2 regions of the Phaeacidiphilus oryzae TH49 genome follow, and region 2 is predicted to be linked to the other one. Evidence: riboswitches for the same ligand, from Rfam matches in the RefSeq annotation. Region 2 holds a riboswitch; the other holds the start of a gene.
What was found. Region 2 has a riboswitch for glycine ahead of gcvP (aminomethyl-transferring glycine dehydrogenase). Riboswitches for the same ligand answer to the same signal wherever they lie in the genome.

Region 1 (14,313 bases), on a different contig from region 2:
CACGCCGTCCACCTGGCCGCCTTCGACGCCGACTCCGGGGAGATCCGGTACGTGGACAAGCTGGAGGGGCACTATCCGGAGCGGCTGCCGACCCGGATCGGCCGGCCGGCCCCACCGACTGCCACCGCCGTCGGCAAGGTGCTGATGGCCGACCGCACGGCGGAGCTCACCGGGCCGGCCCGGCGGCTGCTGGCCGAGCGGCTGGAGTACCCCGCGTACACCGCCCGCTCGGTGCGCACCGCCGACGAGTACCTCGCCGAGCTGGACCGGGTGCGGGCCCGCGGCTGGGCCGCGGACCGCGCCGAGCACGAGGAGGCGGTGCACTGCGTGGCGGCGCCGATCCTGGGCACGGACGGCAGGGCCATCGCCGCCTGCTCGGTCTCCGCGCCGGCCGTGGCCGCGTCCATGGACGAGCTCCGGGAGCAGGTCCCGGAGCTGCTCAGGACCACGGCCGCGGTCTCGGCGGAGTACGGGGCGGACGGCTGACGGCCGGCCGGGTGGCCGGCCGGCAGGCTGGCTACTTCTCGACGCCCATGCCGGTGATCGAGACCCGGGCCCAGCCGCGGCTGTAGAAGACGTTGGTGAGCCGGGGGTTGAAGTAGTTGAAGTTCTGCTCGTCCACCTCGGGGATGTAGACCGCCTGGTCCATCACGATGTGGTCGATCTGCTGGTAGTCGGCGGCGACCTTGGCCGGGTCGGTCTGCCCGCTGGCGTCGTCGATCAGCGAGTTGATCTTCGGGTCGTTGATCTCGGCGCCGTTGTAGTTGCCGCTGGGCAGGATCTCCCGGCCGTCCACGATCGGCCGCAGGAAGCCGGACGGGGTCTGGTAGTCCGCGCCCCAGCCGCTGATCTGCAGCCCCCAGCCGTGGGCGCGGACGTAGGCGGGCGTGCCGACGGTGCCGGCCTCCTGCGCCTGGTCGTACTCGTCGACCTGGGCCTTGATGCCGACCGCCTTGAGCGAGGACTGCAGGGCGACCGCGCTGTTGATGCTCTTCTGCTTGTTGTTGCCGGTGACGATCGTCGTGCTGAAGCCGTTCGGCTTGCCGCAGAGCTTCAGCTCCTGCTTGGCCTTGGCCACCTGGGGGTGCCCCTGCTTGAGGTCGTAGGGGTCGTAGGCGTCGTGGCCGGAGAGGGTGCGCGGGAGCATCTCCTGCTCCAGGGCGCCGCCGCCGAGGGGGCCGCCGCGGGCGGTCTGCATGGCGGTCGGGTCCATCGCGTAGGCGACCGCGCGCCGGCAGTGGATGTTGTTGAAGGGCGCCACCGTCTCGTCGATGGTGAGGAAGCGGATGACGCCGGTCGGCACGTCCAGGGTGTTCCGCTTCAGCGCCGGGTTGCTGATCGCCTTGGCCTGGCTGTCCTGCTGCAGGCCGACCTGGCCGATGTCCAGGTCCGCGCTGTTGCTCAGCAGCTGCGAGTCCAGCATGTTGTCGTTGCTGGTGACGGTGAAGTCGATCTCGTTGGGCAGCGCCGGGTGCTCCGGGTCGTCGGCCGCGTTCCACTGGGTGTTGCGGACCATCACCGCGCCCTTGCCGGGCGTGATCGACTTGAACTTGTACGGGCCGCTGGACTCGGGGTGGAGGGCGTACTTCGCCCCGGTGTCCATCTTCGGCTCCACGGGGGCGGACGGACCCATCGTCAGGTAGTACGGGAAGTCCGCGTCCGGCTTGGCGAGGTTGAAGACGATGGTCTGGGCGTTCGGGGTCTGGACCGACTTCAGACCCATCTTGTTCGGGTCCTTGTCCTTGTACGGACCCTGGTACTTCTGGCCCTCGTCCAGCGCCTGCACCAGGTAGACCGGGCCGCCCGGCAGCACATCCTGGGCGAACAGCCGCTCGATCCCGTACTTCACGTCCTGCGAGGTGATCGGATCACCGTTCTCGAACCGCTCACCGGACTTCAGATGGAAGGTGTACGTCTTGTTGCCGTTGCTGATCACCGGCATCGCGGAGGCCAACTCCGGCACCAGCTTGTTGCCCGCCGCGCCGGGGAGGTTGGGGTAGGTCACCAGGGTCTGGGTGAACTGGTGCTCCAGGTCCCAGGCGAAGCCGTAGTAGGAACGGGCCGGGTCCCAGGAGTCGACGTCCTGGTTGGACCAGAGATCGAGCGTTCCCCCCTTCTTGGTCGAAGGGTTGACGATGCTTGTGGATGCCGCCGCCATCGCCTGGCCGCCGGCCGCAGTGCCGCTCGAACCGCCGCTCTTGCTGCTGCAGCCGGCCGTCAGCGCCAGTGCGCCGACGGCCGCCGCCGCGAGCACCGCCCGGGATCTCGTTCTGTCGTGCATAGCTGGAACGCACCTCCGACAACGTTGTTCTGTTGTCGGAGACTGTCTCTCACCGCTGTGATCGCGAAAAGACCTCGGACGTTAAGACTTTTCACTCCTGTCCCGCGGCCACCGTCTCCGTCTTCGCCGCCGACGCCGGGGCGTCGGTGTTCTCCGGGAAGTGGCAGGCCACCTGATGGCCCGTCCGAAGCGCCACCAGCGGCGGCTCCTGGGTCTTGCAGACCTCCTGCGCCTTCCAGCAGCGGGTGTGGAAACGGCAGCCGCTGGGCGGGTTGATCGGGGACGGCACATCGCCCTTGAGCAGGATCCGCTCCCGCTTCTCCCGGCGCTTGACGTCCGGCACCGGCACGGCCGACATCAGGGCGACCGTGTACGGGTGCATCGGGGCCGCGTAGATGTCCTCGCGCGGGGCGATCTCCACCACCTTGCCGAGGTACATCACCGCCACCCGGTCCGAGACGTGCCGCACCACCGAGAGGTCGTGGGCGATGATGACGTAGGTCAGGCCGAACTCGTTCTGCAGGTCGTCCAGCAGGTTGACCACCTGCGCCTGGATCGACACGTCCAGCGCGGAGACCGGCTCGTCCGCCACGATCATCTTCGGCCGCAGGGCGAGCGCCCGGGCGATGCCGATGCGCTGGCGCTGGCCGCCGGAGAACTCGTGGGGGTAGCGGTTGTAGTGCTCCGGGCTGAGTCCGCACAGCTCCAGCAGGTCCTGGACGGCCTTCTTGATCCCGCCCTCCGGCTCCACGCCCTGCAGCCGGAACGGCGCGCCGACGATGGTGCCGACGGTGTGCCGCGGGTTGAGCGAGGAGTACGGGTCCTGGAAGATCATCTGGATGTCGCGCCGCAGCGGCCGCATCTGGCCGGTGCTGAGGTGGGTGATGTCCCTGCCCTCGAACTCGACCTTCCCGCCCGTGGGTTCGAGCAGCCGGGTGACCAGCCGGCCCATGGTGGACTTCCCGCAGCCGGACTCCCCGACGACGCCGAGGGTCTCCCCCGGCATCACCTCGAAGTCGATGCCGTCCACCGCGCGGACGTTGCCGACCTCGCGGCGCATCAGGCCCTTGATGATCGGGAAGTGCTTGGTCAGCCCCGTGACCCGGAGCAGCGGCTCGGCTTCGGAGGCCTGCGGGCTCGCCGCCTCGGTCACGTCCGTGCGCGGCTGCTCCGGCTCCTTGTCCCCAGCCTTGTCGGCGACGTCGTCGGCCATGGTTGTTCTCTCGTCTCCTCGACGTGACGTGCTCGTGCGAAGGGCCCGAGGGCCCGTTGGCCCGCTGGCTCAGAGCCGGGGCGCGATCTCCTCGGTGAAGATCTCGTGCCGGGTCTCGGCGGACAGGTGGCAGGCCACCTGGTGGCCTTCCGCGACGGTCAGCAGCTGCGGGACCTCCGTGCTGGAGGCACCGCCGGTGCGGTCCGCGTACGGGCAGCGCGGATGGAACGCGCAGCCGGACGGCAGGTTGATCAGGCTCGGCGGAGAGCCCTTGACCGGCATCAGCCGCTCCTGGCGCTCCCGGTCGATCCGCGGCATCGAGCCGAGGAGGCCCCAGGTGTAGGGGTGCTCGGGCGACTCGAAGATGGTCTTCGCGGAGCCCTTCTCCACGCACTTGCCGCCGTACATCACCAGGATGTCGTCGGCGAGCTCGGCCACCACGCCGAGGTCGTGGGTGATGATGATGACCGCGGAGCCGAACTCCTCCTGCAGGTCCCGGATCAGGTCCAGGATCTGCGCCTGGACGGTGACGTCCAGGGCGGTGGTCGGCTCGTCGGCGATCAGCAGCGAGGGGTCGTTGGCCAGGGCCATCGCGATCATCGCGCGCTGCCGCATGCCGCCGGAGAACTGGTGCGGGTAGTCGTCCACCCGCCGGTCCGGCTGCGGGATGCCGACGCGGCCGAGGAGGTCGACCGCGTGGGCGCGGGCGGCGCGCTTGGAGGCGTCCGGGTGGTGCACCCGGTAGCCCTCCATGATCTGCTTGCCGACCGTGTAGAAGGGGTGCATCGCGGTCAACGGGTCCTGGAAGATCATCGCCATCTTCTGGCCGCGGAGCTCGCGCACCCGCTTGGCGTCGGCGCTGATCAGGTCCTCGCCGTCGAGCCAGATCTCTCCGCTGACGCGGGCGCTGCGCTCACTGCCGAGGCGGTGGAGACCCATGATGGAGAGCGAGGTGACGGACTTCCCGGAGCCGGACTCGCCGACGATGCCGAGGGTCTTCCCCTTCTCGAGGGTGAAGCTCAGCCCGTCGACGGACTTCACCAGCCCGTCGTCGGTCGGGAAGTGCACCCGCAGGTCGCGCACCGCGAGGAACTCCCGCGGCGCAACGCCCTTGCCCGCGGCGGCGCCGTCCAGCACCACCTCGCCTCCGGCCTCGGCCTTCACGGCCTCCGCCGCGCCATCCGCGACACCCTTCCCGGCACCCGCCTGCGCCTCCGCCTTGGCGGCGTCAGCCTTGCCAGAGGCCTCAGCCTTGACGGCGTCAGCCTGACCGGCGGCCTCAGCCTTGGCGGCCTCAGCCTTGGCGGCGTCAGCCTGACCGGCGGCCTCAGCCTTGGCGGCGTCAGCCTTGCCCGCAGCCTCCGCCTTGGCGGCGTCAGCCTTGCCCGCGGTCTCAGCCTTCGCGGCGTCAGCCTGGCCAGCGGCCTCAGCCTTCACGGCGTCAGCCTGACCAGCGGCCTCAGCCTTCACGGCGTCGGCCTTGCCCGCAGCCTCCGCCTTCACGGCGTCAGCCTGGCCAGCGGCCTCAGCCTTGGCGGCGTCAGCCTGACCGGCGGTCTCAGCCTTGGCGGCGTCGGCCTTGCCCGCAGCCTCCGCCTTGGCGGCGTCAGCCTTGCCCGCAGCCTCAGCCTTCGCGGCATCCGCCTGACCCGCCGCCTCAGCCTTGGCGGCGTCAGCGTTGCCCGCCGCCTCAGCCTTCGCAGCGTCAGCCTTGCCGTTCGTGGCGGCCGTTGCGGTGTCCGCCTTGCCGTTCGTGGCGGCCGTCGCGGCGGCCTTGTCGGTGGTCGCGGGATCGGTCTGGTTCTGGTTCTTGCTCATCCCAGCCTCACCCGGGGGTCGACGACGGCGTACAGCAGGTCAACCACGAGGTTGGCCATGACGATGAAGAACGCGGCGAACAGCGTGACGCCCATGATGGTCGGCACGTCGTTGGTGCTGATGCCCTCCAGGGCCTCGTACCCGAGTCCGCGGAGGTTGAAGGTCTTCTCGGTGAGGATCGCCCCGCCGAACAGCGCACCGAGGTCCAGGCCGAAGACGGTGAGGATCGGCGTCATCGTCGAGCGCATCGCGTGCTTGAAGATGACCATCCGCTCGCTCAGCCCCTTGGCCCGGGCGGTCCTGATGTAGTCCTCGCCCATGACTTCGAGCATGGTGGCCCGGGTGAGCCGCGCATAGGTCGCGGCGTACAGGAACGCGAGGGTGATCCACGGCAGGAGGAGGAACTCCGCCCACTGCGCCGGGTTGTCCGTGAAGCTCACGTACTGCCCGGACGGCAGCCAGCCGAGGTCGTAGATGAAGATCGCGGAGGCGACCAGACCGGTGAAGTAGATCGGCAGCGAGACGCCGGCCAGCGCGGTGACCATGCTGATCCGGTCGAAGATGCTGCGCCGGCGCAGCGCGGAGACCACGCCGGTGGCGGTGCCGAAGAGCAGCCAGATCACGGCCGCGCCGAGGGCCAGCGAACCGGTCACCGGAACGGCGTTGATCAGGGTCGGCCAGACGGGCTGCTCGTTCGCGAACGAGTAGCCCAGGCACGGGGCCGCGCAGTGGGTGACGTCCGGGCCGTTGTTGTAGTCCCGGCCGGCGAAGATCCCCTTGAGGTACAGCCAGTACTGGTCGGGCACGGAGTGGTTGAAGCCGAGTTTGACGCGCAGGCCTTCGATCGCCTGGGGACTCGCGTTCTTCCCGACGTAGAGCATGACGGGATCGGTGCCGCTGATCTTGGGCACCATGAAGAAGATGGCGAAGGTGACGATCGAGATCACCAACAGCATCACGACGACGTTGGCGAGCCGCCGGAGGATGTAGACGAGCACTGCGCGCGGTCGGTCCGCGGCCGGCCGCGCTCCCGGACGACGGGGTTTCCGTCGCCCGGGCGGCGCGGCCGACCGCGACCGGCCTTCACCTGCCCTTCGGACTAACTGTGCTTACGGGGAGGGCGGTTGATCACTTCTGGACGCCGAGGGCCTGGAAGTCGACCATTCCCAGCTCCTGGATGATGGTGACGTTGGTCAGGCGCGGGTTGCGGTAGTTGAGCGCCTGGTCCCACACCGTCGGCACGTACAGCGCGTCATCCATGATCTTGTGGTTGACCTGCTGGTAGAACCCGGCCGCCGCCTGCGGCGAGGTGGCCGCGAGGCCCTCGTCGAAGAGGTGGTTGATGGTCGGGTCGTTGGTCATCGTGTAGTTGTTGTTGCCCGCCGGCAGGATGAACCGGCCGTCGACCAGCGGCTGCAGGAAGCCGGAGCCGGACGGGTAGTCCGCGCCCCAACCGAAGACGATCAGGCCGTAGCCCTTCTTCTTCACGGTCGCCGGGGCACCGATGACGCTGGAGGCCTGGGCCCCGTCGTACTCGTCGATGTTGGCGGTGATCCCGACGGCCTTCAGGGCGGCCTGCTCGGCCTCGGCCGACTTGATCTCCTTGTCCTTGTTGTTGCGGACGGCGATCGTCGTCGAGAAGCCGTTCGGCTTCCCGCAGGCCTGGAGCTCCTGCTTGGCCTTGGCGACCTGCTGCTTGCCGGCCGTCAGGTTGTACGGGTCGTAGTTGTCGTGACCCGGGATGTTCGGCGGCAGCATGTTGCCGGCCAGCGCGCCCGCGGTCGGGCCGCCGCGCGCGGTCTGCAGCGCGGTCGGGTCGGTCGCGTACTCGATCGCCTTGCGGCAGTGGATGTTGTTGAACGGCGCGACCTGCGGCTGGATCGAGATGTACCGGGTGAAGCCGTCCACCGCGTCGTCGGTGTTGGACTTCAGGTCCGGGTGGGTCAGGACCTGGGCCTGGGCCTTCTGCTGCACGCCCACCTGGCCGGCGTCGATGTCGATCTGATTGTTGATCAGACGCGAGTCGAGGTCGTCCTGGTTGGTGGTGACGGTGAAGGTGATCTTGTCCGGCAGCGCCGAGCGGATCGGGTCCGTCGCCTTCGACCAGTTCGGGTTGCGAACCCAGACGGTCTCCTTGTTGGGCGTGTACGACTGGAACTTGTACGGGCCCGAGGACTCCGGGTGCTTGGTGTAGTTCGCACCGGTGTCCATCTTCGGCTCGACCGGAGCCGCCCCGCCCATCGCCAGGATGTTCAGGAAGTCCGAGTCCGCCTTCTGCAGGTGGAAGACGATGGTGGAGGAGTCGGGCGTCACCACCGACTTCAGCCCCATCTTGTTCGGGTCCTTGTCCTTGTACGGACCCTGGTACTTCTGGCCCTCGTCCAGGATCTGCTGAAGGTAGACCGGACCGCCCGGCAGCACGTCCTGCGCGAAGACGCGCTCGATGCCGTACTTGATGTCCTGCGAGGTGATCGGGTCGCCGTTCTCGAACTTGATGCCCGAGCGCAGCTTGAAGGTGTAGGTCTTGCCGCCGTCGGTGACCGTCGGCAGCGCCGTGGCCAGGTCGGGCTGGAGCTTCAGACCCGCCGCACCCGGCTTGCTCGGGTAGGCGACCAGCGTGCGGGTGTAGAGCCGCTCGAAGTCCCAGACGAACGCGTAGTAGCCGCGCGCCGGGTCCCAGAAGTCGGCGTCCTGGTTGCCCCAGAGGTTGAGCGTTCCGCCCTTCGCGGTGGACGGATTGACGATCTTGGTGGCCGCGGCGTTGAATCCGGCGCCCTTGCCCGAGGCGCTGTTGCCGTTGTTCCCGCCGCACGCGGTCAGAGCGATCGCGCTGCAGGCGGCCACGGCCGTCAGGGCCATTGCCTTGCTGCGATGTTTCACTTCTCTGTCAACCTCCGAGATAGCCCAGGTCCCCGCGGTCGGGCCCTGGCAGACGTGGTGTGGACGCCGGACTACGGCTCCACCCGGGTTTTCCGCCGGCCGGTCAGCTGCCCTTCGGGTCGAGCGCGTCACGCAGCCCGTCGCCGAAGAGGTTGAAGGCGAGCACGGTGATGAAGATCGCCACGCCGGGGATGACCATGTAGGCCGGGTCGATCGTGTAGGTCTGCAGGGCGTCCGACAGCATCTGCCCCCACGACGGAGTCGGCGGCTTGACGCCCACCCCGAGGTAGCTCAGGGCCGCCTCGGTGAGGATGTTGGTCGGGATCATCAGGGTGGTGTAGACGAGGATCGGCGCGACCAGGTTCGGCAGCAGCTCCTTGATCAGGATCCGCCCCGGCCGGGCGCCCAGGCTCTTCGCCGCCTCGACGAACTCCCGCTCACGGAGCGAGAGGGTCTGGCCGCGGACGATGCGCCCGATGTACGGCCAGCCGAAGAAGCCGATCACGACGACCAGCACCCCGATCCGGGGCGCGCTGCCGCTCATCCCGAAGACCTTGTCCGGGAGCACGGAGATCAGCGCGATGGAGAAGAGCAGCTGCGGGAAGGCCAGCAGCACGTCCATCACCCGGCTGATCACCGCGTCGATCCAGCCGCCGAAGTACCCGGCGGCGCTGCCCAGCAGCGTGCCGAGGACGACGGCGAGGGCGGCCGCGAGGAAGGCGACCAGCATGGAGACCTGGGCGCCGTAGACGATGCGGCTGAACACGTCGCGGCCGAAGGTCGGGTCGACGCCGAGGAGGTGCTTGCCGCTGATCCCGCCCAGTGCCCCCTTCGGAGTGCCCAGGTTCGGGTCGATCAGTGATCCGTTGGGCTGATCGACCGGGTATCCGAGGAAATGGGTGATCACCGGCGCCAGTACGGCGACCAGGATCAGCAGGATGACCACGGCGCCGCCGGCGAGGGCGACCTTGTCCCGCTTCAGGCGTTCCCAGGCGATTCGTCCCGGGGATCTGCCCGCGATCTTGACGGCGGCCGGGGCCGGAGCTTCTACCGAAGCCTCCAGGGTGGCGCTTCCGCTGTCATGGAGTGGCGCTGTCATGGTGTTAGACCCCCAAGCCGGCGGTGACCGGCACACGGTGCCCGGCCGCCCTGCGGTCGGCGTGCCCGGTCGGGCAGCCCGCCGGCGCGCGCAGGTCGCTGTTCACGATTGGTGCCAGGTTCATCGGTGGTGCGGCAGTGCTCTCTGCTCAGTGCAGTGGTACTCAGTCGTGCGAATGATGCTGCGGTTACGTGCTGGGTACGTGCAGGTTCTGATACTGGATCTGGACTGCTGGTCGAACGTCAACTCTGCTGGTGATGCTCACCGGTGACGCTCCGCCAACTTCGCCGGAGGCACCGGGCCGCCGACGCGGGTACGGCGAAGAGCCGGGACATTCCGCCCCGGCCACGCCGGCAGCTCTCTATTGCGCGGTAACTCTTCAACGGGACCGGGGAGCCCCGCCAGTCCTCCCGGGCAAAGGTTGCCCAACCGTGACCTGCCCGATTTCAAGCCCGCGAGCAGCGAATACCTGCTTTCAGAGCGGGTTCGGCGGCATCTCCCCAGGTGAGGCGCGGTATGCCACCACGGACATGAGTGACAGTCCTCGCCGAAGCCGGTTACGGCCGGCCCGGAGCCCTTTGTGCGGAGAAGTTCTGCGGTGAATTCAGGTAATCACGTTCCGTGACGAAACGGCTCTCACCGGAGTCTCACCCGGCACCGCCGTCCCATCCGGAGGAAAGAATTCCGGCTGCGGCCGGGGACCGTGGAACAGGACTGTCACCGGCGGTAGAACGGCGCCGGTCCGGCGGCCATCCAGAGGGCCACCGAGTCGTCCTCGTCCGGGGCGGCCAGCACCGCCACCCGGCAGTCCGCGGGGGCGGCCTCGGCCAGCGCGCGCCGGACCATCGCCCGGGCGTCGTCGGCTGAGGCGTGCGGATCGTCCAGTTCGAGGCCGATCGCGAGATACGGCTCCCCCAGAGCGGGGGCCACCCAGGCGCGCCGCAGCGCGCGCAACCCGGGGACCGCCCGGGCACCGCGCTTCAGCGCCTCGTAGAAGGGCTCGGCCGCGACGGCCGGTTCGGAGATCTCCAGCGGCCCGGCCGGCAGCCGGTCCAGGCCGAGCGCCACCCTGCGGAGGTCCGCCCAGGGGACGCCGACGCCGCCGCCGGCGGCGTGCGGATCCAGCCACAGGCCCCACCGGCTCGGATACAGCACGGCGGCCAACTCCCGCCCCCCGCAGGCCTCGTGGGCCCGCTGCCAGCCGGAGGCGGCCAGCTGGGCCGGGGAGCTGACGGTCGGCACATAGCCGTAGCCGGCCACCTCCATGCTCCCGTACTGGGCGTCCGGGGAGCCCGGCTCGCCGTGCCAGAGGAGGGCGTAGAGGGTGCCGTCCGCGACGGCGCGCAGCAGCGTCTCGTACGCCTCCAGGCGGGGGCGTCCGGGAGGGGCGGACCTCAGGGCGTCGACCGCGGCGCCGAGGTCGGCCGCCGCCCGCGGCGGTCCCGGCCGTTCGTCCGACGCCACGTCGGGGAAGCGGTCGCCTGCTGCGAGGCCGCCGGCCACGGTCGTCCCCTTCCTCTGCGGTGCGCTGATCCTGCCAGCAGGGTAGCGCCGGGCGAAACCCGGCCCCGGGACCCGTCAGCCGCGCGCGAAGAAAGGCGCCACCTCGGCCAGCAGCCAGTCGCCGACCGGGTCCTGGGCCACGTCAAGCAGCACGATGTTGACCTCCCAGGGCAGCGGGACCGCGCCCAGGGCGCGCCCGAGGGCGAGGGTGGCCGCCTCCTGGTCCGCCGGCTGCCAGCCGTCCAGCTCCACGCCGACGTACATCTTCTCCGGCTCGCCCTCGGCCGAGGCCAGCGCGCGCCGCGCGGTGAGCACCACCGGGACGCCCGCGAACTCGCTCGCCGCGGCCGCCAGGAACTCCACCGGGTCCTCGTGCGAGGCGGGCTGCCGCAGCGACACCCGGGAGCCGCCGCCCGCGCCCGGGCGCACCGCACCCTCCGGGTTCTCGTGCTCCCCGCCGCCGCAGAGCGTCCGCACGCCCTCGGCCGGAATCGGGATGCCGATCACCCCGCCGGGGTTGACCGCGATCCCCACGCCCACCGGCAGCCCCCGGGCGAACTCCCGCACCGGGGCCACCACGAACGGCATCGACGGATCGGAGCTGCCCGTCCGCAGCTGCGTCTCGGAGCTGAAGACCGGCACGAAGAGCTGGCCGGCCAGCTCCATGCTCGGCAGGTTCAGCTGGTCGCTGGCCGGGTCGCCGCCGTTCGGCAGCGGCACCCACACCCGGCTGCGGCCGAGCACCTCGACCACCCGCGGGGTCGCCCCGGGGTCGCCGCTGGCGAGCGAGAGCACCTGCTCCAGCTCGTTCTCCGGCCAGCCGCCGAGGCTGCCGCCGGAAGTGTGGGAACCCGCGTACGCGCCCGCGGGAGCGGCGTGCTGCTGCCCGGGGATGTGCGCGTGGTCGACGGGCATTCCTTCTGGCGGGTAGGTCATAGCGGGCACCCTAGCCCACGTGCAATCATGAGCGCCGTCTTCAATTTCACATAGGCCGCTCGAACCCGTGCGGGAGAGTCCGGACCTCCGCCAGCCCCGCCCGGGGCCGGCCGCGGCCGGCGCCGAAGGAGCAAGTCCTCCCCGGAATCTCTCAGGCCCACCTACCGCACGGGCGAGGCAGATCTGGAAAGCGGAACCGCCTGCGGTTCCCACCCACGGTGCAAGCCCCCGCCCGCCCGGGCGCGCGGTGAAGCTCTCAGGTCGAGACGACAGACGGGGAGCCCCTGCCTACGCATGCCCGGAAACGGCATGCCCCGAGACGGGAGCACCGCCCCGATGAGCACCACCCGCCGTACCGCGCTCGACGCCCGCCACCGGGCGCTCGGCGCGACGATGACCGACTTCGCCGGCTGGGACATGCCGCTGCGCTACGGCAGCGAGCGCGAGGAGCACAACGCGGTCCGCACCCGCGCCGGCCTCTTCGACCTCTCCCACATGGGCGAGATCGCCGTCGCCGGCCCGCAGGCCGGCGCCCTCCTCGACCACGCCCTGGTCGGCTCGCTCTCCCCGCTGGCCGTGGGCCGCGCCCGGTACACCATGATCTGCCGCGAGGACGGCGGGATCCTGGACGACCTCATCGTCTACCGCACCGGCGACGAGGAGTACCTGGTCGTCGCCAACGCCTCCAACGCGCAGACCGTGCTGGACGCCCTCACCGAGCGCGCGGCCGGCTTCGACGCCGAGGTCCGGGACGACCGGGACGCCTACGCGCTGATCGCCGTGCAGGGCCCGGAGGCCGCCGGCATCCTCAGCGGCCTGACCGGCGCGGACCTGGACGGCCTCAAGTACTACGCCTCCCTCCCGGCCACCGTCGCCGGGATCGAGGCGCTGGTCGCCCGCACCGGCTACACCGGCGAGGACGGCTTCGAGCTCTTCGTCGACCCCGCCTCCGCCGAGGCCCTGTGGGACGCCCTGACCGAGGCCGGCCGCGAGGCCGGCCTGGTCCCCTGCGGTCTGGCCTGCCGGGACACCCTGCGCCTAGAGGCCGGGATGCCGCTCTACGGCCACGAGCTCTCCACCGAGCTGACCCCGTTCGACGCGGGCCTCGGCCGGGTGGTCAAGTTCGAGAAGACCGCCAACGAGGGCAGGTTCGTCGGCCGGGCCGCGCTGGAGGCGGCGGCCGAGCAGGCCGCGGCCGAGCCGCCGCGGGTGCTGGTCGGCCTGGTCTCCCCGGGACGGCGGGTGCCGCGGGCCGGCTACTCCGTGGTCACCGCCGAGGACGGCGCGGTGATCGGCTCGGTCACCTCCGGCGCCCCCTCGCCGACCCTGGGCAAGCCGATCGCCATGGCGTACGTGGACGCCGCGCACGCCGCCGCCGGCACCCAGGTGGCCGTGGACATCCGCGGCAGCCGGGAGCCGGTCGAGGTCGTGGCGCTCCCCTTCTACAAGCGCGCCCGCTGACAGCTCCGCATCCCGCAGACTGAACCGGGTCGTACCCGCCGGGCCCCGCCAGCTGACGGGGCGCCATCTCAGGGAGTGGAACACCCCCGCTCCCCGTTTCGTCGTACCCCTCCCCCATCCTGGAGAATTGCCGTCATGAGCAACCCGCAGCACCTGCAGTACAGCAAGGAACACGAGTGGCTGACCGCCGCCGAGGACGGTGTCTCCACCGTCGGCATCACGGCCTTCGCCGCCGACGCGCTGGGTGATGTGGTCTACGTCCAGCTGCCCGAGGTCGGGCAGGCCGTGACCGCCGGCGAGAGCTGCGGCGAGCTCGAGTCCACCAAGTCGGTCTCCGACCTCTACTCGCCGGTCGACGGCGAGGTCACCGAGGTCAACCAGGCCGTCGTGGACGACCCCGCGCTGGTGAACTCCGCCCCCTTCGAGGACGGCTGGCTGTTCAAGGTCCGTCTGGCGGGCGCCCCCGAGGGCCTGCTCAGCGCGGACGAGTACGCGGCCCACACCGGCAACTGACCCCACAGCCAGCCCCCCGGAGCGCCCGAGCGCACCACGGCAGGAGGCCCATCCGCATGTCCGCTTCTTCTTCCCTGCTCAACCAGTCGCTGCACGAGCTCGACCCCGAGGTCGCCACGGCGGTCGACGCCGAGCTGAACCGCCAGCAGTCCACCCTGGAGATGATCGCCTCCGAGAACTTCGCGCCGGTCGCGGTGCTGGAGGCGCAGGGCTCGGTGCTGACCAACAAGTACGCCGAGGGCTACCCCGGCCGCCGGTACTACGGCGGCTGCGAGCACGTCGACGTGGTCGAGCAGCTGGCGATCGACCGGGTCAAGGAGCTGTTCGGCGCGGAGGCCGCCAACGTCCAGCCGCACTCGGGCGCCTCGGCCAACGCGGCCGCGATGTTCGCGCTGCTCAAGCCGGGCGACACCATCCTGGGCCTGGACCTCGCCCACGGCGGGCACCTGACCCACGGAATGAAGATCAACTTCTCCGGCAAGCTGTACGACGTGGTCGCCTACCACGTGGACGCGGAGACCTCGCGGGTGGACATGGCCGAGGTCGAGCGGCTGGCCAAGGAGCACCGGCCGAAGCTGATCGTGGCCGGCTGGTCGGCGTACCCGCGGC
Region 2 (14,313 bases):
AACAGCCTGCCACAGGCAGATTTCTTCATAGTGTTTCGGTGGTCATGGCGGTCAGGGTACGCCCGGTTACATTCCGAACCCGGAAGCTAAGCTGGCCAGCGCCGATGGTACTGCACTCGGGAGGGTGTGGGAGAGTAGGACGCCGCCGAACAAACATTGAGATGAGAAGGGCCGTGCCCCTGGCTTCTGTCAGGGACACGGCCCTTCTTCATGCCCACCGGCCGGCCGGGCCCGGTTCGGCGCCGGGTAAAGTCTGCCTGCACCGTTGTGAGTACCGACAGGAGGCCCTCGGGTGGAGGTCCAGGAGACGCGTGTCCAGACAGACCGCGTGCTCACCATCCCCAATCTGCTGAGCATGGCGCGGCTGGTGGGCGTGCCCGTGTTCCTCTGGCTGATCCTGTGGCCGGTGTTCGGGGGGCCGAAGAACGACGGATGGGCTCTGCTGATCCTGGCGCTGAGCGGGATCAGCGACTACCTCGACGGGAAACTCGCGCGCCGTTGGGGCCAGATCAGCCGGTTGGGTCAGCTGCTGGACCCGGCCGCCGACCGGGCGTACGTGCTGTCGACCCTGGTCGGGCTGACCTGGCGGGGCATCATGCCCTGGTGGCTGACGGCGATTCTGCTGGCCCGCGAGGCCTTCATCGCGTCTCTTCTGCCGATTCTGCGCCGGCACGGATATGGCCCGCTGCAGACCAACTTCCTGGGGAAGGCCGCGACCTTCTGCCTGATGTACGCATTCCCGCTGCTGCTGCTGAGCGATCGTTCGGATTGGCTCGGTAATGTTGCATCAATCTTCGGATGGGCGTTCGCTGGTTGGGGTACGACGCTGTACTGGTGGGCAGGGATCCTGTACGCGGTGCAGGCCCGCCGACTGGTGAAGGCGGAGCCGGACACCGCTCTCGACTGAGTCCGTAGTACGGCGGATTGATGGTTCATGGCCCGGGCCTTCGCTCGGGGTCCGCCGCGCGGGTTCGGTCCGAGCACGGGGGACGTCCCTGAGGCCTGAAGGAGGATCCGCCAGACATGAAGGCCGTCGTGATGGCCGGAGGCGAGGGCACCCGCCTCCGCCCGATGACCTCGAGCATGCCGAAGCCGCTGCTTCCAGTGGTGAACCGCCCGATCATGGAGCATGTGCTCCGGCTGCTCAAGCGCCACGGACTCACCGAGACCGTGGTGACCGTGCAGTTCCTCGCGTCGCTGGTACGTAACTACTTCGGCGACGGCGAAGAGTTGGGCATGCACCTGACCTATGCCAACGAGGAAGTGCCGCTCGGTACCGCGGGCAGCGTGAAGAACGCCGAGGAGGCGTTGAAGGACGACTCGTTCCTGGTGATCTCCGGGGACGCGCTCACCGACTTCGACCTCACCTCGCTGATCGAGTTCCACCGCGCCAAGGGCGCGATGGTCACCGTCTGCCTGACGCGGGTACCCAACCCCCTCGAGTTCGGCATCACCATCGTCGACGACGAGGGCAAGGTCGAACGCTTCCTGGAGAAGCCGACCTGGGGGCAGGTCTTCTCGGACACCGTCAACACCGGCATCTACGTGATGGAGCCGGAGGTCTTCGACTACGTCGCCGCCAACGAGAGCGTCGACTGGTCAGGCGACGTCTTCCCGCAGTTGATGAAGGAGGGCAAGCCGATCTACGGCTACGTCGCCGAGGGCTACTGGGAGGACGTGGGCACCCACGACTCCTATGTGAAGGCCCAGGCCGACGTGCTGGAGCGGAAGGTCGACGTCGACATCGACGGCTTCGAGATCTCGCCCGGGGTATGGGTGGCCGAAGGCGCCGAGGTCGATCCGGAGGCCGTCCTCCGCGGGCCGCTGTTCATCGGGGACTACGCCAAGGTCGAGGCCGGCGTCGAGCTGCGCGAGCACACCGTGCTGGGCTCGAACGTGGTGGTGAAGCGCGGCGCCTTCCTCCACCGGGCGGTGATCCACGACAACGTCTACATCGGCTCGCAGTGCAATCTGCGGGGCTGCGTGGTGGGCCGGAACACGGACGTCATGCGGGCCGCGCGGATCGAGGACGGGGCGGTGATCGGCGACGAGTGCCTGATCGAGGAAGAGTCGATCATCGCCGGCAACGTCCGGGTGTACCCCTTCAAGACCATCGAGGCCGGTGCCTTCGTCAACACCTCGGTGATCTGGGAGTCGCGCGGGCAGGAGCACCTCTTCGGCGCCCGCGGGGTCTCCGGCGTGCTGAACGTGGAGATCACCCCGGAGCTCGCGGTGCGGCTGGCGGGGGCGTACGCCACCACCCTGAAGAAGGGCGACACGGTGACGATCGCCCGTGACCACTCGCGGGGCGCCCGGGCGCTGAAGCGGGCGATGATCTCGGCGCTGCAGGCCAGCGCGATCGACGTCCGCGACCTGGAGAACGTCCCGATGCCGGTGGCGCGGCAGCAGACCGCCCGGGGCAGCGCCGGCGGGATCATGCTGCGGACCACCCCCGGGGTGCCGGACTCGCTGGACATCCTCTTCTTCGACGAGCGCGGGGCCGACCTCTCGCAGGGCGGGCAGCGGAAGCTGGACCGGGTCTACGCGAGGCAGGAGTACCGGCGCGCGTTCCCCGGTGAGATCGGCGATCTCGGGCACCCCAACGCGGTGTTCGACACCTACGCCGGATCGCTGCTGCGGCGGATCGACACCAGCGGGGTCGCCGAGGCCGAGCTGAAGATCGTGGTGGACGCCGCCCACGGCTCGGCTGGACTGGTGCTCCCGTCGATCCTGGGCCGGCTGCCGGTGGAGGCGCTGACCCTCAACCCGGGTGTGGGCGAGGCCTTTCCGACGGAGACTGCGGAGGCGCGTCGGCAGGGCCTGCAGCGACTCGGCGAGGTGGTGGCCTCCTCCAGGGCGGCCTTCGGGGTGCGGTTCGACCCCGTCGGCGAGCGGGTGTCCTTCGTGGACGAGCGCGGCCGGATCATCGAGGACGACCGGGCCCTCCTGGTCCTCCTCGACCTGGTCGCGGCCGAGCGGCGGAGCGGGCATGTGGCGCTGCCGGTGACCACCACCCGGATCGCCGAGCAGGTGGCGGCGTACCACGGCACGCAGGTGCAGTGGACGACCACCTCGCCGGACGACCTGACCCGCACCATCGCGGCCGAGGACGCGATCTTCGGCGGCGACGGCAAGGGCGGCTTCGTGGTGCCGGAGTGCAGCGAGGTCTTCGACGGCACGGCGGCCTTCGTGCGGCTGGTGGGCCTGGTGGCCAGGACCCAGCTGACGCTCAGCCAGATCGACGCGCGGATCCCGCGGGCGCACGTGGAGCGGCGGGACATGGCCACTCCGTGGGCAGTCAAGGGGAAGGTGATGCGCTCGGTGGTGGAGGCGGCCGGCGACCGGCACGTGGACACCACGGACGGGGTGCGGGTGGTCGAGCCGGACGGCCGGTGGACCCTGGTGCTGCCGGACCCGGGCGAGGCCGTCACCCATGTGTGGGCGGAGGGCCCCGACGACGAGTCGACGCGCGCCCTGCTGGACGAGTGGACCGCCGTGGTCGAGGCGGCGGGCCGCTAGCGGAGCACCGCGGTCGGGCCGTGTGCGGACGGGTGATGGCAGTCCGTGTCACGGCAGTGGCCAGAGCGTGAACCGGACGGGTACGGTGCGGCAGTGCACCGTACCCGTTTCCGTGTGCGGAGAGCCCCGCAGGGAGCGCGCCCGGTGCACGGGTTGTCGGTGGCGGATGGCAGGATGACCTCTGGGGGTGACCGGTCGTCGCAAAGGACCTGTGCGGCCCCTCCGCACCAGCGCGGATGGATATGCTGCTGTCCACGTGAACAGGGGGATCAGGGGAGGCCATGCGAGACCGCAGGGCCCACCGCGACACCAGGTCGGCACCGTCCGGGTGCCGCACCGTCCATAAAGACGCTTCATCCTGCCCCACGGGCGGGTTCGTGGCACGCAAGGGGAATCGCCCGTGAGTTTTTTCTCGAAGCTGTTCGGCAGAGGCCAGCGCCGGGGCGCGGTGGAGGCGCCGACCGCGCGGCACCGCCGAGCCGACGACGCGAGTGTGCCGGGGATGCGCGGCTCCGCCGACGGCGGGGAGTACGCGCCGGCCGGGGAGCGCCCGCTCTTCCGCGACCAGACCGGCGGCGTGGGTGCGGGACGGATAGGTGCCGAGGGGGTAGCCTCAACCACCGGTGGAGGGTTTGTGCCCTCTCCGAACTCCCCGTACGCGTCTCAGGGACACGCGGGCGAACCGCGGCAGGAGGCAGCATCCGTGACGGTGTGCACCCGGTGTGGAAACCAGAACCCCGAGGCGAGCCGGTTCTGCTCGAACTGCGGTGCACCCCTGCACGGCCGGGCCGCCGCCGAGCGCCCCTCCGAGACCACTTCGACCATCTCGATCTCCGGCCTCGAGGCCTATGAGGCCGAGGTGCAGGGCCAGGGCGCCCCGCCCCTCTCGCCGGAGGCGATGGCCGCGGTGGAGGCGCTGCCGCCGGGTTCCGCGCTGCTGATCGTGCGGCGCGGGCCGAACTCGGGCAGCCGGTTCCTGCTGGACTCGGACCTGACCACGGCCGGCCGGCACCCGGAGAGCGACATCTTCCTGGACGACGTCACCGTCTCGCGCGTGCACGTGGAGTTCCGCCGGACCCCGGAGGGCTTCACGGTCGCCGACGTCGGCTCGCTCAACGGCACCTATGTGAACCGCGAGCGGATCGACCAGGTCGCGTTGCAGAACGGGGACGAGGTGCAGATCGGAAAGTACCGGCTGGTGTTCTACGCCGGCCCCCGAGCGTACTGACGCTGCCCAGGGCGGTCCCGTCCCGGTTGCGGGGCGGGGCGCGGCCCGGGGCGGAGCGTCGTGAGGAGCACGTGAGCAGTGGCGGGTACTGAGGCCGGGCCGCGCCCGGAACCGCAGCGGACGTCGGGCCTGGTCCCCCGGGGCCGAGGGGCGATGGACCGGACCGGAGGGCGGCCGCAGCTGCTCAGTATCGGAGCGGTGCTCGGGGTGCTCCGAGACGCCTTCCCCGAGGTCACCATCTCGAAGATCCGCTTCCTTGAGGCGGAGGGGCTGGTGGAGCCCCAGCGCACCCCCTCGGGCTACCGGAAGTTCAGCGAGGCGGACGTCGAGCGGCTGGCGTATGTGCTGCGGATGCAGCGCGACCACTATCTGCCGCTGCGGGTGATCCGCGAGCACCTGGACGCCATCGACCGGGGCGAGGCCCCGCCCGCGCTGCCGGCCTCCGCCTCGACCGGGACGGGCCCGGTGGCCGAGGCCGAGCGGGAGGCCACCGCGCTGGCCGAGGCGCTCGGCCAGGCCGGCGCCGGCGGCGAGGGCGGTCTGGGAGGGCCGGCCGCCGGCCGGCTCAACCGCGAGGAACTGCTGGCCGAGGCGGGCATCGGCGAGCCCCAGCTCCAGGAGTGGGAGTCGTACGGGCTGGTGCTGCCCGGCCCCGACGGCGGCTACGACGCGGACATGGTGCATGTGTCCAAGCTGGTCGCCGAACTGGGCCGGTTCGGCCTGGAGGCGCGGCATCTGCGCGCCGTGAAGGCGGCCGCCGATCGGGAGATCGGCCTGGTGGAGCAGGTGGTGGCGCCGCTGAGGCGGCATCGCAACCCGCAGACCAGGGCGCATGCCGCCGCCACCGCCCGTGAGTTGGCGACCCTCTCGGTGCGGCTGCACGCCGCCCTGGTCCAGTCGGGCCTGCGCGAGCGGCCGGTCTGAGCCGCGCCCGCCCCGTCGCCCCCGGATCGGGGGCGGTGCGGGCGGAGTCGTCTGCACCATATGCCCCGATGGCCACGACCGGACTTTAATATCCGCGAGTGGCGCCCTAGGGTGGCTCTTGTGAATGAGCTCGACGTCGTGGGCGTCAGGGTGGAGATGCCCTCCAACCAGCCGATCGTCCTCCTGCGCGAGGTCGGCGGCGACCGGTATCTGCCGATCTGGATCGGGCCGGGCGAAGCCACCGCGATCGCCTTCGCCCAGCAGGGGATGACGCCCGTTCGGCCGTTGACCCATGACCTCTTCAAGAACGTCTTGGAGGCCGTCGGCCAGCAGCTCACCGCGGTGCGCATCACCGACCTGCGCGAAGGCGTCTTCTACGCGGAGCTGGTGTTCGCCAGCGGGGTGGAGGTCAGCGCCCGGCCGTCCGACGCCATAGCGCTTGCGCTGCGGACCGGCACTCCGATCTACGGTGCGGAGGGCGTACTGGACGAGGCCGGGATCGCGATCCCGGACGAACAGGAGGACGAGGTCGAGAAGTTCCGGGAGTTCCTGGACCAGATCTCTCCGGAGGACTTCGGCACCAGCAGCCAGTGAGCGGCGGCCGCGGGGCGCGGGGCGAACGAACTCGCGTACCCGCAGGCCTCCTTGCCCAAACCGCTCTTGAGGTTGAGGTCACTCGGCGTGCCGAGCGTGGCGATCGTTGACGCGCCCCTGGCGACTGCCTACCGTCGATGGTGGACGTCCCCGGTGAGCCACCCCATCAGGGACGGCGGCCGGCGAGCGGTCCCGGAAGACGACGGGTGGGCCGGATGGAGGGTCGCGTGAGCAGTACCGGCGACGGCATGGCCGCACACGGCGCGCACCCCCTCCACGAGGTGCACGCCCCGCCCGCTCCCCGTCTCAACGACGTGGGGGCCTGGCAGCCGGAGGCCCGGCCGATGCGATCGGAGGATCCCACGGGATCGGAGATGATCGGCTACCGCGGCCCGACGGCCTGCGCGGCGGCCGGGATCACCTACCGCCAGCTCGACTACTGGGCGCGGACCGGGCTGGTCGAACCGAGCGTCCGGCCGGCCCACGGCTCCGGGACCCAGCGCCTCTACAGCTTCCGGGACATCCTGGTGCTGAAGATCGTCAAGCGGCTGCTGGACGCCGGGGTCTCCCTGCAGAACATCCGGATCGCCGCGGCCCATCTGGCCGAGACCGGCGGGGCGGATCTGGCGCAGGTGACGCTGATGAGCGACGGTGCCACGGTCTATCAGTGCACCTCCCCGCACGAGGTGGTGGACCTCCTGCAGGGCGGGCAGGGCGTCTTCGGGATCGCCGTCGGGGCCGTCTGGCGCGAGCTGGAGGGCTCCCTCACCCGGCTGCACGCCGAGCGCGCGGACACCGGCGAGACGCTGCCAGGGAACGACCCCGAGGACGAGCTGGCGGCACGCCGGCGGCGCAACCGGGCGGTCTGAGGCCCGGCCCGCGCCATGAGCTGAGCCCGGGGCCCGCGCGGGGCGGTGGGAGCAGGGCGCGGCGGCGGGGGCGCGGCGAATTGTCAGTGGTGTGCGGGATCATCGCTGTATGCGCCCGGTTCCGTCCATCCTCCACCTCGACATGGACGCCTTCTTCGCCTCGGTGGAGCAGGCGTCCAAGCCGAGCCTGCGCGGAAAGCCGGTGATCGTCGGCGGGCTGGGGGCGCGCGGGGTGGTCTCCACGGCCTCCTACGAGGCGCGGGTGTTCGGGGTGCACTCGGCCATGGCGATGGCGCACGCCCGCCGGCTGGCGCCGAACGCGGCCTATCTGGTACCCAGATTCGCGCTCTACCGCGAGGTCAGCGAGACCGTGATGGGGCTGCTCCGGGCGATGTCCCCGCTGGTGGAGCCGCTCAGCCTGGACGAGGCCTTCGTGGACCTCGCCGCGGGCCCGTACGGGGAGCTGATCGCCTCGGCCGGCCCCGAGGCGGCGCGGGAGCTGGTGCAGGCGCTGGGCGAGGACCTGCGGGCGGACATCACCGCGGCCACCGGACTGACCGGCTCCGTCGGTCTGGCGGGTGCCAAGTTCCTGGCGAAGATCGCCTCCGAGCGGGCCAAGCCGGACGGGCTGGTGCTGATCGAGCCGGGCACCGAGCGGGAGCTGCTGGACCCGCTGTCGGTGCGGGTGCTGCCGGGGGTGGGCCCGGCCACGGCCGAGACCCTGCGGCGGGCGGGGCTGAACACGGTCGGCGAGATAGCCGCGGCCGAGGAGGTGGAGCTGATCCGGCTGCTGGGGAAGGCGCACGGCGCCGGGGTGCACGCCCTCGCCCAGGGGATCGACGACCGCCCCGTGGTGGCGGAGCGGGACGCCAAGTCCATCTCCGTGGAGGACACCTTCGAGGTGGACCTGCGGGACCGCGACCGGATCGTGGCCGAGGTGGAGCGGCTGGCCGAGCGCTGCGTGGGGCGGCTGCGGGCGGCCGGCCGGTCCGGGCGGACGGTGGTGCTCAAGGTCCGCCGCTACGACTTCTCCACCCTCACCCGCTCCGAGACCCTGCGCGGGCCGACCGACGACCCGGGGGTGGTGACCGGCACGGCGCTGCGGATGCTGGACCAGCTCGGGTCGGGGGAGCTGGCCGGCGGGGTGCGGCTGCTCGGGGTCGGCGTCTCCGGGCTCGCGGACTTCACCCAGGAGGACCTGTTCGCCCAGGCCGCCCGGGAGGCGGGCGAGGCGCAGCTCGGCGACCCCGGGGAGGGGGCCGCGCCGGCCGGTGGGGCCGGGGAACCCGCTGCGAGTCCGGAATCGGAGTCGACGCCGGAACCGGCGGCCGGGGCCGTGAAGCCGGCGGGCGAGGGCGTGAAGCCGGCGGGCGAGGCCGTGACCGAGACCGTGAACGAGGCCGAGGACCCGGCCTACGGGGGGTTCGGGCAGCCGCGGGCCTTCCATCCCGGCCGGGAGCCGGGTTCCGAGCCTGGGACGCGCCGCCGCTGGCTGCCCGGCGAGGATGTGCGGCACGAGGAGTTCGGTCCCGGCTGGGTGCAGGGCAGCGGCGTCGGGCGGGTCACCGTCCGCTTCGAGACCCCGGAGTCCGAGCCCGGGCGGGTGCGCACCTTCCGGGAGGACGATCCGGCGCTGGCCGCCGCGCCGCCGCTGAGCCTGGTCTCGGACGGGGACCCGTCGGACGGCTCGGCGTAGCCAGCAGGCCTCGGCGCCGCGACCGGTGGTCCGGTGCGGCGCCGAGGTGGGGAGCGGGGTGGGTCAGTGACCGTAGGCCGGACGGCCGGGGTAGCGGGCGCCGGGGGAGTACGGGGTGGTGGAGGTGCCGGCCGAGGGCGCCGCGCCGTTGCGCCCGCCCTGTGCGGCCTGGCCCTGCCCGGACCGTTCGGACTGGCCGGACTGCCCGGCCTGGCTGCCCTGGCCGGCGTCGTGGACCTCGACCTGCTCGCGGCGGAGCTGGTCGCGGACCACCTCCTCCTCGGTGACCCGCTCGGTGATCAGCCGGATCCGCTCGACCGGGACCACGTGCTTGCGTACCACCACCCGCTCCTCGTGGACCGGGACCTCCTGAGTGGCCTCCTCGATCTCCTGGTCGGAGATCTGCGCCCGCTCGTCGTCGCTCAGCCGGACCCGCTCGATCCGGACCCGCTCGCGGACGACCGGAACCCGGCGCTCCACGTTCTCGGTGGTGACGTACTTGCGCAGCCGGGCGCGGCCGAGCTCGTGCCATTCGGTGGTGATGTCCAGCCGCTCCTCGCGGCAGACCACCTCGATCTGTTCCGGGGCGCCCGTCCCGGCCGCCCCCGCCGGCTTGGCGGTGCCCGCGGCGGCGGTGGAGTCGCGGTCGGTGAGGTGCGGGACCGCGCGGGTCTCCTCCTCCTTGACCGGGGTGGGGGTCTGGGCGGTCGTCGACGGCTCCGGGGTGGTGGTGCCGGCGGAGCCGGTGAAGAACGCGGAGGTCCGGCCGCCGGCGGGGGAGGAGTGCTCGGCCGGCTTCGAGGAGGCCGCGGCGTATCCGGCGGCGGCGCCCGCCGCTCCGCCGGCCGCACCCGCCGCCAGGCCCTGCTCGGGAGCGCTTGCCGAGGTGTGCTCGCCCGTCAGGCCGTCGGTGCGCTCGGCGGACCGCGCGGTGTCCGTAGCTGCGGTGTCCGAGCCCGCGGTCCCCGAGCTCGCGGTCCCCGAGCTCGCGGTGTCCGGGACCGCGGCGGCCTGGGTCCGGGCGGTCGCGTCGCCGGCGGCGGCCGGGGCGGTGTGCGCGGCGCTGCCGCCCACCGCGGCGGCGGCGGCCGGAGTGGCCGCCGTGTCGGAGGCGTCGGAGGCGTCCGAGGGGGCGGCCTGGCCGTTCGCCCGGGAGCCGGACTCGCTGGGCACGTCCAGACCGTAGTAGCGGTACAGCTGGAGTTCCTGAGCCGGCGACAGATGCTGGCCGGCTCCGAAGTCGGGGGAATCCTTGACCTGGGACTTGTCGTAGGGCACGCGCAGCTCCTCGCTGACGAACTCGCTGGTGGCCAGCGGAACGAAGGCGTCCCGGCCGAAGATCCCGGTCCGGACGGCGGCCCATTCCGGCTCGCCCGTGGCGTCGTCGAGGTACACCTCGTCCACGGTGCCGATCTTGTCGCCGTTGCGGTCCACGGCCTTGTGGCCGATGAGGTCCCTTGGGTCGATGTCGGTCTGCACGGGGCCCTCCACGGGTGGCGACCCGGCTGGCACCGGGATCACATGACTCGGTTGACGTCGTACGAAAACATACGAAACGTCATGATTTGGTGTGTTGTCGAACATTCGGGCCCCAATGGGGCGTGTCGCTGGACCAGTTGGCCCAATCCCGGACTGCTTCAGGAGCCACGTCCGAGGTGATCCGCACTGGTAGGGTGAGGGTGACCGTCGAGCCCGGACGGGAGAGTCCGAACGCGCGAGCGCTCGGCGCCGAAGGAGCAACTCCTCCCCGGAATCTCTCAGGCAGACGTACCGTCCGGGCGAGGTCACTCTGGAAAGCAGGGCTCCTTCGGTGGACCACCGGAGTCCTCGCCGACGGTGCAAGCCGACGCCGGTCGAACCGGCGGACGGTGAAGCTCTCAGGTGCAGATGACAGAGGGGGAGGCCGTCCCCGCGGGTCACGCTGACCAGGAGGCCTCAGCCACCATGACTGATCACACCGATCGCACCACCCTGTTCGAGCAGCGGCACATCGGGCCAGACGAGGGCGAGCGGTCCAAGATGCTCGCCTCGGTGGGCTTCGGCTCTCTGGACGAGCTGACCACCGCCGCGGTCCCGGCCGCGATCCGCAGCCTGGAGCGGCTGGGGCTCCCCGCCGCCGCCGGCGAGGCGGAGACGCTGGCCGAACTGCGCTCGCTGGCCGGACGGAACCAGGTGCTCCGTTCGATGATCGGCCTCGGCTACTACGACACCTTCACCCCGCCCGTGGTCCTCCGCAACGTGATGGAGAACCCCGCCTGGTACACGGCGTACACCCCGTACCAGCCGGAGATCTCGCAGGGCCGGCTGGAGGCGCTGCTGAACTTCCAGACCGTGGTGTCCGACCTGACCGGCCTGCCCACCGCCGGGGCCTCCCTCCTCGACGAGGGCACCGCGGCGGCCGAGGCGATGGCCCTGGCCCGCCGGGTGAACCGGAAGGCCGCGGCGGACGCGGTCTTCGTGGTCGACCAGGACGCCTTCCCGCAGACCCGCGCGGTGATCGAGACCCGCGCCGTGTCGCAGGGCGTCGAGGTGGTCACGGCGGACCTCAGCGAGGGCCTGCCGGAGGGGATCGCCGAGCGCGGGGTGGTCGGGGTGCTGGTGCAGTACCCGGGCGCCTCCGGGGCCGTGCGGGACCTGACGCCGGTGATCGAGGAGGCGCACGCGGCCGGCGCGGTGGTGGCGGTCGCCGCCGACCTGCTGGCGCTGACGCTGCTGAAGTCGCCGGGTGAGCTGGGCGCGGACATCGCGGTCGGCACCACCCAGCGGTTCGGCGTGCCGATGGGCTTCGGCGGCCCGCACGCCGGCTACATGTCCGTCCGCCAGGACTACGCCCGCAGCCTCCCCGGCCGTCTGGTCGGCGTCTCCAAGGACGCGGACGGGGCCCCGGCGTACCGGCTGGCGCTGCAGACCCGGGAGCAGCACATCCGCCGGGAGAAGGCGACCAGCAACATCTGTACCGCGCAGGTGCTGCTGGCCGTGATGGCCTCGATGTACGCCGTCTACCACGGTCCCGAGGGACTGGCCGCGATCGCGCGCCGGACGCACCGGCAGGCCGTACGGCTGGCCGAGGGCCTGCGGGCCGGCGGGGTCGAGCTGGTGCACGACGCGTTCTTCGACACCGTGCTGGCCCGGGTGCCCGGAAAGGCCGCCGAGGTCGTCGCCGCGGCCCGGAAGGCCGGGGTCAACCTGCGCGAGGCCGGCGCGGACCTGGTCGGAATCGCCTGCGACGAGACCACCACGGCCGAGGACCTGGCCAAGGTCTGGGGCGCCTTCGGCGTGACCGGCGCGGAGGGGGCGCGGAGGCGGCCGCGGACTCGCTGCCGGCCGCCCTGCTGCGCTCTGACGAGTACCTGACCCACCCGGTCTTCCACAGCCACCGCTCGGAGACCGCGATGCTGCGCTACCTGCGCCGGCTCTCCGATCGGGACTACGCACTGGACCGCGGGATGATCCCGCTCGGCTCCTGCACCATGAAGCTCAACGCCACCGCCGAGATGGAGGCGGTGACCTGGCCGGAGTTCGCCGGGCTGCACCCCTTCGCGCCGGCCGGGCAGACCGAGGGCTACCTGACCCTGATCCACCAGCTGGAGGACTGGCTGGCCGAGGTGACCGGCTACGCCAAGGTCAGCCTGCAGCCGAACGCCGGCTCCCAGGGCGAGCTGGCCGGCCTCCTCGCGGTCCGCGCCTACCACCGGGCCAACGGGGACGAGCAGCGGGACGTCTGCCTGATCCCGTCCTCCGCCCACGGCACCAACGCGGCCAGCGCCGCGATGGCCGGGATGCGCGTGGTGGTGGTCAAGACCGGCGAGAACGGCGACATCGACGTGGCCGACCTGCGGGCCAAGGTCGAGGAGCACCGCGAGCGGCTGTCGGTGCTGATGGTGACCTACCCGTCCACCCACGGAGTGTTCGAGGAGACCATCACCGAGGTCTGCGCGGCGGTCCACGAGGCCGGCGGCCAGGTCTACGTGGACGGCGCCAACCTCAACGCGCTGGTGGGCCTCGCCAAGCCGGGCGAGTTCGGCGGCGACGTCTCCCACCTCAACCTCCACAAGACCTTCTGCATCCCGCACGGCGGCGGCGGACCCGGCGTCGGCCCGGTGGCGGTGCGCGAGCACCTGGCGCCGTACCTCCCCAACCACCCGCTGCAGTCCGGCGCGGGGCCGGAGACCGGTGTGGGGCCGATCTCGGCGGCGCCCTACGGCTCGGCCTCGATCCTGCCGATCAGCTGGGCCTATGTGCGGATGATGGGGGCGGAGGGGCTCAAGGCGGCCACCCAGGTGGCCGTGCTCAACGCCAACTACGTGGCGAAGCGGCTGGCCCCGTACTTCCCGGTGCTGTACACCGGCCCGGGCGGGCTGGTCGGGCACGAGTGCATCGTCGACGTGCGGCCGCTGACCAAGGAGCTGGGGGTGAGCGTCGACGACATCGCCAAGCGCCTGATCGACTACGGCTTCCACGCCCCCACGATGTCCTTCCCGGTGGCCGGGACGCTGATGATCGAGCCCACCGAGAGCGAGGACCTGGCCGAGCTGGACCGCTTCTGCGAGGCGATGATCGCCATCCGCGGGGAGGCCGACCGGGTCGGCTCCGGCGAGTGGCCGGCCGAGGACAACCCGCTGCGGAACGCCCCGCACACGGCCGCGATGATCGCGGCGGGGGAGTGGGAGCACCCGTACTCCCGGGAGACCGCGGTCTTCCCTGCGGGGGTGAACCCGGCGGACAAGTACTGGCCGCCGGTGCGCCGGATCGACGGGGCCTACGGGGACCGGAACCTGGTCTGCTCCTGCCCGCCGGTGGAGGCCTACGCCGAGTGACCCCGGTCCGGCCGGGGGCCGGACCGACAAGCGCCCCGCTTGCGTGTGGACACGCAGGCGGGGCGCGGGTTTTCGGCAGGTGCCGACGCTCGCTGTGAGGCGCTAGGCGGCGGGCGCGTAGACCCGGCGGGGGCTGATGACCTTGCCGTCGGGGAGGAGTTCTCCGGTGTCCTCGAAGAGGAGGACGCCGTTGCAGAGCAGGCTCCAGCCCTGCTCCGGGTGGGTGGCCAAGACGGCCGCGGCCTCGCGGTCCGGCGAGTCCGCTGACGGGCACTCAGGTCGGTGCTGGCACATTGCTCGTACCCTTCGGAAGTTTCCATGTCCCCCGCGGCGGCCCCACCGGTGCGGACCCGCCGCATTACCGGGACTCACGACGGGGCCGTGCGCGTCGGTTCCCAGTGTGGGCACGCCGCAACCCTGCCGCAGCCATTTGGTGACATGGATCACTCCGGCTCGGGATAGATCACCCGTTCGGGCAGGTGTGGCCGGTGCCGCACCCACCCGGAATGACTAGCCCGAGCGTGGTCTCACTGACCGGCGAGGATCCCGGCGCTCCGGACGCCCTGCACCGGACGCGTCAGCACGGGCAGCAACTCGGTCGCCGCGTACGGGTGGTGGGCCGTCACCCCGCAGGGCGAGGGCGCGAGCGGAACCAGTACGTCCGCG

Region 1: another riboswitch for glycine. It lies ahead of gcvT (glycine cleavage system aminomethyltransferase GcvT); the one in region 2 lies ahead of gcvP (aminomethyl-transferring glycine dehydrogenase).

The regions. Positions count from the first base shown of each region.
Region 1 is NZ_JQMQ01000005.1:2,468,514-2,482,826, forward strand. It holds gene BS73_RS14825 (IclR family transcriptional regulator) at 1-486, shown strand, start outside; gene BS73_RS14830 (ABC transporter substrate-binding protein) at 518-2,281, opposite strand; gene BS73_RS14835 (ABC transporter ATP-binding protein) at 2,373-3,494, opposite strand; gene BS73_RS37400 (ABC transporter ATP-binding protein) at 3,564-4,634, opposite strand; gene BS73_RS14845 (ABC transporter permease) at 5,309-6,310, opposite strand; gene BS73_RS14850 (ABC transporter substrate-binding protein) at 6,441-8,171, opposite strand; gene BS73_RS14855 (ABC transporter permease) at 8,296-9,291, opposite strand; gene BS73_RS14860 (enhanced serine sensitivity protein SseB C-terminal domain-containing protein) at 10,009-10,794, opposite strand; gene BS73_RS14865 (enhanced serine sensitivity protein SseB) at 10,870-11,730, opposite strand; glycine riboswitch at 11,791-11,907, shown strand; glycine riboswitch at 11,913-12,004, shown strand; gene gcvT (glycine cleavage system aminomethyltransferase GcvT) at 12,067-13,191, shown strand; gene gcvH (glycine cleavage system protein GcvH) at 13,327-13,704, shown strand; gene glyA (serine hydroxymethyltransferase) at 13,761-14,313, shown strand, end outside.
Region 2 is NZ_JQMQ01000004.1:4,769-19,081, forward strand. It holds rRNA gene rrf (5S ribosomal RNA) at 35-151, shown strand; gene BS73_RS00175 (CDP-alcohol phosphatidyltransferase family protein) at 293-907, shown strand; gene BS73_RS00180 (mannose-1-phosphate guanyltransferase) at 1,024-3,519, shown strand; gene BS73_RS40595 (FHA domain-containing protein) at 4,223-4,747, shown strand; gene ftsR (transcriptional regulator FtsR) at 4,901-5,671, shown strand; gene BS73_RS00195 (bifunctional nuclease family protein) at 5,792-6,265, shown strand; gene BS73_RS00200 (MerR family transcriptional regulator) at 6,493-7,134, shown strand; gene BS73_RS00205 (DNA polymerase IV) at 7,244-8,830, shown strand; gene BS73_RS35680 (PRC and DUF2382 domain-containing protein) at 8,894-10,309, opposite strand; glycine riboswitch at 10,518-10,613, shown strand; glycine riboswitch at 10,614-10,734, shown strand; partial or broken gene gcvP (aminomethyl-transferring glycine dehydrogenase) at 10,775-13,647, shown strand; gene BS73_RS00220 (DUF5999 family protein) at 13,750-13,941, opposite strand; gene BS73_RS00225 (hypothetical protein) at 14,175-14,313, opposite strand, start outside.